2 regions of the Paenibacillus swuensis genome follow, and region 1 is predicted to be linked to the other one. Evidence: riboswitches for the same ligand, from Rfam matches in the RefSeq annotation. Region 1 holds a riboswitch; the other holds the start of a gene.
What was found. Region 1 has a riboswitch for cyclic di-AMP ahead of SY83_RS08740 (C40 family peptidase). Riboswitches for the same ligand answer to the same signal wherever they lie in the genome.
Positions count from the first base shown of each region.

Region 2: another riboswitch for cyclic di-AMP. It lies ahead of kdpF (K(+)-transporting ATPase subunit F); the one in region 1 lies ahead of SY83_RS08740 (C40 family peptidase).

Region 1 covers NZ_CP011388.1:1,996,528-2,001,075, forward strand. Annotated here, with positions in the region: gene SY83_RS08740 (C40 family peptidase) at 534-1,286, opposite strand; cyclic di-AMP (ydaO/yuaA leader) riboswitch at 1,331-1,477, opposite strand; gene SY83_RS08745 (UvrD-helicase domain-containing protein) at 1,566-4,013, opposite strand; gene SY83_RS08750 (thiol-disulfide oxidoreductase DCC family protein) at 4,091-4,548, opposite strand, start outside.
Region 2 covers NZ_CP011388.1:2,793,460-2,798,007, reverse strand. Annotated here, with positions in the region: gene kdpB (potassium-transporting ATPase subunit KdpB) at 1-1,672, opposite strand, end outside; gene kdpA (potassium-transporting ATPase subunit KdpA) at 1,691-3,370, opposite strand; gene kdpF (K(+)-transporting ATPase subunit F) at 3,404-3,481, opposite strand; cyclic di-AMP (ydaO/yuaA leader) riboswitch at 3,792-3,982, opposite strand; cyclic di-AMP (ydaO/yuaA leader) riboswitch at 4,154-4,347, opposite strand.

The DNA.
Region 1 (4,548 bases):
GCTTTCGCGGTAGGTCACTGCTATATTGGTGAACTTGTTCGGTATTTGAGGGTAAAGCAACCGTACAAGCATGTAATCGAACCCCTGTCCCTATGTTTCATTAGGGATGATCCTTCGGTGTCAGACGGAATGGGTTCATTCCGGTCTGTTCGTTTGTGTAGCATCCTAGATAGTGGATTGCTGATACAAAGTTTACGCTTCTAAAACAATGAAAGCCCTGCCTCTCTTTCATCCTTGCGACTCCTCGGCCGCGCCAGTGTGAATTAGCCTGCTTTTCTATTCTGTATGAGCAATCGAAAAACACCTGTACAATTCGTGAGATTGGTTTGTAAAAGGATTGAAATGAGGGGTTATGTTACATTGTGGTTATATAATCTTGCTTTGAGGTTATATAAACTATAGAGGGTGAATATCGACCTACAATGGAGCATTATACAGGATCCCTTATCAAAAAGCAACAAAAAGACGTGCAACCTTTTTTTCAAGGCACACGTCTACAATAATGAGTGATGAAATCAGAAACAAGATATAAATCAGATTACGCTTTTGGCACCGATATAACGCGAACCCCAGTAGCTGCTTCCCATGCTGTCCACGTCTACCCCGTTGTTCGAAGCGGAGATGAACTGGTTGTTGCCGATGTATACACCTACATGGTCCACACCGGATTTTCCGAAGAATACCAGGTCGCCGGGCTCTGGATGCGCTGTGCGTTCTCCGGAGGATTTAAACATTTGAGATGAAGTTCTGGGCAGCGAAACGCCGTTCTTCTCAAATATGTAGTTAATGAATCCTGAACAATCGAAGCCGGCTGTCGTTGTGCCGCCCCATTTGTAAGGAACGCCCAGATAGCTGCGAGCGGATTTAAGGATCTTGTCCGATAAACCGCTGTTATCATATGCCGCCTTCACAGGGTGAAGCACAGGCGGATTCGTGGTGCCGTCCGCATTCACTACGGCCAAATTCACTTTCCCGAACCAATCCACATCGATTCCAAGCTCTTCCGAAACGAACCGAAGCGGTACGAATGTCTTGCCTTTGGCGGACGTTGCAGTTTCGGCCGAACCGAGCACGATATTCTTCTCACCGTTGCTTAACAGCACTTGACCGCTTTCCTTCCACTGCACATCAAACCCAAGATTTTCCGATACGGTACGTAAAGGAATTTGCACTCGGCTTCCGTAAAGGAAAGGCTTCGCATCGCTGTTGAATTTCACGAGATTGTCGTTCACCTGCACATTTACCGCAGCCTGTGATACAACGGGGAGAGCAATAGCCGAAGCCAATACTGCACATGACAAAACCATACTTCTGTACATCTTTTTCAAAAAATGTTCCTCCTATAAGCCTCCGAGGTTAGTTGTCGGGTTCGGGAATAGGTTTCCCTGTGCTCGCAATCATCGGCAAGCCTTCACCCCATAGTAAATCGTCCCCCGTACCGTTACTTTTGCTGTAACGGATTCGGCATTTTTTGTTATGATAGCATACCCCCGCAAAGGGTTACAACACGGTAACAACTCACTCTGTGACCATTTATTGAACATAGGTTACAGATTTTCCAGTCTTTAGTAATACTGCGGTTGAATGCGTGTTTGTACCTCTTTGCTTCCCCGCCGCATCGCCGCGCCGCATAAAGGGCAGGACTTCTCGGACTGGTTCGCGTCATCATACGATATAATCTTCGACCACGCCTTGCAGTTTGTGTCCGTACATAACCACGCGAGCGTCATCTCGCGTGAGGTGACCTCGCCTGCCCTTGCTGCGGCAGGCGTCGGTTTAGGTGAAGGCGCGGCGGGGCTGATCGCGCGCGCCTTCGGCAAGGAGGCCGCGGCTTCGCCGCGCGGCCTCTTGGACTGCGCAGCCGTTGCAGCGGCTGCGGCGCCCGCCGGGCGGGCGGCAGCGAAGGCGTCGCGGAGGAACCGCGACACTTCGGTCTTCTTGCCGCGATACCACGCCGGCGAGGCGATGTAGAGCTGCTCTTTCGCGCGCGTGATCGCGACATAGGCGAGGCGCCGCTCCTCTTCGAGGGCGGCCTCGCCGTCGTCCGCGTTCGCGGGCGCGGAACCGGCGGCGCGTGCGGGAGGTCGCGCCGCTTTCTTGCCGCGGTCCGAGGGGCTCCGCCCCGCCTCAGCCTTCTGCGCTTCAAGGAGCGCTGTGCTGTGCGGCAGAATGCCCTCGGACGCGCCGATCAGGAACACGACGGGGAACTCCAGCCCTTTGGACCGATGAATGGTCATGAGGGATACAGCGTCAGCGTCGTGTTGCTGATGCAACTGCTCGATCTCCTTATGCTTGGCGATCATGCCGTCCACAAACGCGATGAAGTCGGCCGCGGTTTCGAACCGTTTCGCGGAAGCCTCCAGCTCGTCCAACGTTTCCTTGATCGTTTCCTTATGCGAGGTTACGGCCTGACGATCCGTCGCTTCCAGAAATTGATCATAAAATTCGGCGCGAATTTTCTTCACCGCGACCGTAGGCTTGATCGTCGCCAGGCTCTTGATCAGCTTTACCCGCTCCTTGACCTTATCCTTCTGGAAGCTCTTCAGCTCCGGATAAGTGTTCAAATGGATGAGCGGGTATTTCTTGCGCTGGAGCTTTTCTTGCTGCCAGATATAATCCATGCCTTTGTCTTTGGGGATAAAAAGCGCGTGTACCGCGGCCTCCATCGCATCAAACTGACGGGGCTCCGCGGCAAGACGCAGATGATCGATGACCGGCTTTACAATCCAGTGCTCGTAAAACGTCTGATCGCCCATAGAATAGGGGATGAACGGAATATTCTGCAATGCCAATTGCTCAAAAACAGCACGGCTGTTGCTCACCGTTCGATGCAAAATAGCCATATCCTTATAGCTTCGGTTGCCCGCAGTTACCTCGGTTTGAATCTGGCGAATAATCTGCTCCGCTTCTTCGTCCGTCGTTGCCGGGGTGAAAAACTGCGGCGTAAAATCGCTGGTATGAACGGCCTTTAGCGTCTTCACCTTGCGCTTCTGATTGTGACGTATGACCTCGTTGCCCAGACCCACGATACTTGAGGTGGAACGGTAGTTGATATCCAATGTGACGGTGCGAGCACCCGGGAACGTTTGGCCGAATTCCAGAATGAATTCGCTCCGGGCCCCGTTGAACGTGTAAATCGTCTGATCGTCATCCCCGACGACGAACAGATTGCGCGACTTTCGCACCAGCATTTGGACCAACTGATACTGCAGGTAATTCGTATCTTGAAACTCATCCACCATCACGTAAGTGAAGCGCTTCTGCAAGCCGGCCAGCAACTCCGGTTTCTCTTGCAGCATGTCATGAGCTATGACCAGGATGTCGTCGTAATCGATCTTGTTATATTGTTGCTTCCATTGTTCATATCGGGCAAAAATCTGGTTAATCTCCCGCTCCTCAGGCGTGCGGTCCGGCCACTGGTCGGGTTTAAGACCGTTCATCTTGTGCGCGGACAGTTGCGCCAGCACATCCTCCGGCTGGTAAGAATCATGCAGTTGGAGGTCGCGCAGGATTTTTTTGACCACAATCTGTTTGTAGCGATCCGCTCCAAGAATGTCTTGGGCGTGTCCTTTGTGCCGAATCAGCTTTAAGAAAAAAGCATGAAATGTGCTCGCCTGCACACGATTTGCGATGCTTCGGGAAATACCGGGCAGCCTTGCGATGCGTTCTTGCATTTCCATGGATGCTTTCTTCGTGAATGTGACCAGAAGAATATTCTCAGGGGCCACTCTGTGCAGAGTCAGCAAATAGCCCGTACGGGCGACGAGCACGGAGGTTTTGCCGGAACCGGCGCCGGCCAGCGTCAGCAACGGGCCTTGATGATGGCGCACAGCTTCAATCTGAGGCGCGTTAAGGCAGATGCCGCGGTCTTCCAGCGATCGGAAATAATACGCGTCTTGCGCGGTGTCAGGAACCAGCTCGCGGCTGGTTTCGCCGCCGGCGATGGGCGCATACGGAACATGCTTGATTTCGGAGCCAAACGGGGTTTTATAATAAACGGGTTCTATCGTCATATGGATTGGTAACCACCTTCTAAACAACGTGCAATTCATTGTACTGGAAGGCGGCGGAATCGGCAACGGGGAACATTTTACTCTTCCGACAACTCATCCACGAACTTACGCCGGAGCTCGGGTGTCCGCCACAGGCAAACATCCTGTCTTCCAAACCAGAGGTTCCGTCGTTTGGCAATGAAGTCATAGACGGCGTCCCGGATCGGCGCAGGCACCGCCAACAGCACGGACAGCAACGGCCACCCCTTGCCCAAATGGCGCACAACCCGAAGTGCCGCGGAGGATTTAATGTAGTAACGACCTTCCCGAATATACACAAAGGTGTCCATGCGTCCCGGACTCCCTCCAACCTGTTTCAACATGCTGCGTCCAACCTCGGACTGTAGAGCCGCGAAACGAAACCGGTCTCCAAGGTCCCGGGACACCACAAATTTGGTCATTCCCGCGCACAAGATACATTCCCCGTCAATGAGGAGCAGGTGTTTAGGAGTGGAGCGGTTTGTCTTGCCTTCATTAATAGGTTGATGCTGTGAAA
Region 2 (4,548 bases), 800 kb from region 1:
TCGATGGATCCGAGTCCAGATCCACCATGTTGGCCGCTTCCTTAGCCGCCACTGTCCCGGTGTTCATCGCAAGCCCTACATCCGCTTGGGCCAAGGCGGGCGCGTCATTCGTGCCGTCACCGGTCATCGCCACAAGCTTGCCTTCCGCTTGTTCCCTGCGGATGACAGCGATCTTGTCTTCAGGCGTGCTTTCCGCGATAAAGTCATCCACACCCGCTTCGCGCGCAATCGTAGCCGCGGTCAACGGATTATCGCCTGTACACATAATGGTCTTGATTCCCATCGCGCGCATCTGGTCGAACCGCTCCCGCATCCCCGGTTTCACCGTATCCTTCAGGTAAATGACGCCGAAAATTTGGTTATCGACCGCGACTGCCAGCGGGGTTCCGCCTTCCGTTGCCACTTTATTGCCTTGAATATCCAGTTCACCAGGGATGCTTCCGCCTTGACCGGACACCCAACGTTTCACCGCATCCACAGCGCCTTTACGCACTTTACGTCCGTCCGGTAAATCCACGCCGCTCATACGGGTTTCCGCGGTAAATCCGATAAACTCGCCGCCGTTACCCAATCCTTCATTATAAGTAAGGCCTTGTTTCTTCATCAACTCCAGCACCGAACGGCCTTCCGGCGTCTCGTCTTTCATGGAGGAGATTGCCGCCCAATCGGCCAAGTCCGCAACAGTCGCGCCGCCTACAGGAATAAAGCTGCTCGCCATCCGGTTTCCGTACGTAATCGTACCGGTTTTGTCCAGAATCATCGTATTGATGTCTCCGGCCGCTTCAACCGCTTTACCGGACATCGCCAGCACATTAAACTGGGTAACCCGGTCCATACCGGCAATCCCGATCGCGGATAGCAATCCGCCGATGGTCGTCGGAATTAGACATACCAGCAAAGCAATCAGCACCGGCACATCCAATTCGATGTTCAGATATTTGGCGATCGGCGCCAACGTAACAACAACGATCAAAAAGATAATGGTTAATGACGTTAACAGGGTGTTCAACGCGATTTCATTCGGCGTTTTTTGACGCTGCGCGCCTTCAACCAGTGAAATCATGCGGTCGATGAAGGATTCACCGGGATCGCTGGTAATGCGAACCTTGATTTCATCGGAGACGACCCGTGTGCCGCCTGTTACAGAGCTGAAATCGCCGCCCGCCTCTTTAATGACGGGAGCGGATTCTCCCGTAATGGCCGATTCGTCGATAGAGGCCAGGCCTTCAATAACCTCCCCGTCCCCGGGAACCAGTTCGCCTTGCGAGATGACGACGATGTCTCCTTTACGGAGCTCTGTGGACGGCACTCTTCGGACCGCGCCGCCTGCAAGCTTGTTGGCCATCACTTCCTGTTTTGTTTTCTTCAGGGAATCCGCCTGTGCTTTACCCCGGCCCTCGGCCAAGGCTTCCGCGAAGTTCGCGAACAGCAGCGTGAAGAGCAAGATCAGAAACACGGTAATGTTAAAGCCTATATTCCCTTCATCCACACCGAAATATCCCGGCGCCATAATCATCAACAACACAACAAGCGTTCCGACTTCTACGACAAACATCACCGGATTTTTCATCATAGTCACCGGATTTAATTTAATAAAACTGTCTTTCACTGCGTTTCCTATGATGGCCGACGACAGTAAACTTTGGCGGCTTCGATTCTCGTTCGTATTCATCTTCTCATCACCTCTTCTTTAGCGGAGCGTCAAGTGCTCGGCAATCGGTCCCAGTACGACAGCAGGCAAGAAGGTCAGGGCGCCGATAATGACGACGGATCCTATCAAAATGCCCCAGAACAGCACGTTGTCTGTTCTAAATGTTCCGACCGTTTCCGGCACCCACTGCTTGCGCACAAGGGATCCGGCCACAGCCAGCATAGCAATCATCGAAATGTAACGGCCCAGCAACATGACAATCCCTGTTGTAATGTTCCAGAACGGCGTGTTATCGCCAAGGCCTTCAAAACCGGAGCCGTTATTGGCAGCCGATGAAGTGTACTCATACAACACCTGCGAAATGCCGTGGAAGCCGGGGTTCGTGATCGCCGCTTTCCCAAGCTCAGACATGAATGCAGCTGCCGTCGGCACCAGGATTATGAAAGCATGCGAGAGAATGGCGATCGCAACGAGTTTCATTTCCCTTGGCTCTATTTTGCGGCCGAGAAACTCCGGTGTCCGTCCCACCATTAAACCTGCAATAAACACACCCAGGATGGCATACATCAGCATATTGATTAACCCGACGCCTTTACCTCCGAAGACGCTGTTTAACATCATTTCAGCCATCGGCACAAGTCCGCCCAGCGGGGTCAGCGTATCATGCATATTATTGACGGTACCGGTTGTCGCCGCCGCGGTTACTGTCGTAAACAAAGCCGACTGCGGAATACCGAATCGCACTTCTTTGCCTTCCATACTGCCTTGAGAAGCATCGATGCCTATAGCGTTGATCGCCGGGTTCCCGCGCAGTTCCGCTGTATAAGCAATGGATACAAACACCAGGAAGAGCGCCATCATCGCGCTGAATACAACCCAACCTTGTTTGCGGTTCTTGGCGAATAAGCCGTAGGTGTAAGGAAGCGCCGCCGGTAGCATCCACATGGACAAGATTTCAATTACATTGGTCAAAGGTGATGGATTCTCGAACGGATGCGCCGAGTTGACGCCGAAGAAACCGCCGCCGTTGGTACCCAGATGTTTAATGGATTCGAGCGCGGCCACAGGTCCGATCGCGATACTTTGCGCGGCGCCTTCCAATGTTGTAATAGCCAGTGTAGGATCCAGCGTTTGCGGTACTTTCAGCGCGACAAGCACCAACGTGACGATAAATGCCAAAGGGATGAAAATACGCGTGTGCGCCTTCACAAAATCTTCGAAGAAATTTCCGATGGTCGTGCCTTTCTTCGTAAGACCGCGAATGAACGCGATCGCAACCGAGAACCCGGTCGCCGCGGAGGTGAACATCATCATCGTGATGACGACCATCTGCGAGAAGTAAGTCAACGCGGATTCACCGCTGTAATGCTGCAAGTTCGTATTGGTCATAAACGAAATGACCGTATTCAACGTGAGAGTCTGTTCCATATTGCCGATCTCGTTCGGGTTCCACGGCAAACCGTTTTGAAACCGAAGAATCAGATAGGAGACAGCAGTCAGCACGATATTCGTGATCAGGAAGCTTAGCGCGTACTTCTTCCAGGTCATACCCGCTCTATTTCTCAATCCGATTAATGCATAGATGATTCGCTCCGCCCACCCGAACACTTGATCCGTACGATTCGGTTCATTGGAGAACACATGATACAGATAGGTGCCGACAGGCTTCACCAACAGCATAATGATGCCGATGACGATTGCGATTTGCAGAATTCCCATTGCTTCTTATCCTCCTTAACATTCCTGTAAGACTTAGAATTTCTCCGGATTAACCAGAGCATATAGCAGGTAAACGAAGATCAACACGGTGAATATGAGAATAATGGTCATAACTTGTCGCCTCCGGTATCGTTAATAACTTTGTCGCAGAAGGACATAAAGCCGTAAATGAACAGAAATGTTCCTGCCAAAAGGCATATCATATACACGTCTAACATGAAATTATCCTCCTATGGTTTTCTACTCATATTAATTTGGCAGCTAAGAAACGATGATCCCTTCCTCAGTATTCACAACTACGATATTCTCCACACCCCGGTACTTTCCCGAGAAAAAAGGCAACAAAAAAGAAGCCTTGGGAAGAGGAACTCTTCTCGCGGCTTCTGGCACAGCTAAACAGACTGTGTCGAACACGATGGTCGTTGCCTCTCTCGGGACGCTTACGAGGTTAGCTGTCGGATTCGGGCGTGAGAGTCGCCCTACCAGAAGCTTGTGAAGCTGCGTGTTTCCGCGGCCTGCTTCCGGATTCACCCCTGAGCGCGCTTCTTGCGAAGACGCACTCGATGGTTCCCCCGTTTCCTGCGGGTTGCAGGAACTCAGCGATCATGAAATATTAGCTGTTAAACCTTAAATTCAATGTAGGATCAGTCCTGTTCAGCCTATTGAAGGCACAAAAAAACCGCAGTCTCAAACTCACCTGCGGCCGGTCCGGTCACAAGCTCCATCATCCTTTCACTCCATTTAACAGCAGATCATACCTTCCCAAAAAACAGGGTTGGGCTGACCTGCGGTTCACGACGCTTACGAGGTTAGCTGACGGATTCGGGCGGTGAGAGTCGCCCTACCCGAAAGAAGCATCCATGGCGGCTTCTTTCAGGATTCACCCCGGATCGCGGCTGCACCGACTCTCACATCGGTACAGTGCAATCAATTGGTTCCCCCGTTTTCCATTCCAGAAAATTCAGCGTTACGAATGGAAACTCATTTCAAATTCTGAATCAAATCTTACGCCTCGCTAATTTGTTTGTAAAGGAAGTCTGGGTAGCTTGTAGAGGCTAATTCGGTCAAAAGAGATTGTTGGTGCGCTTACAAAGCTTGTGAACTCTTCATAAATACAAATATCTCATTATATCTTCGTTTTACTAAAATACGATCAAGGGTTTCAAGAATGGTGTAAG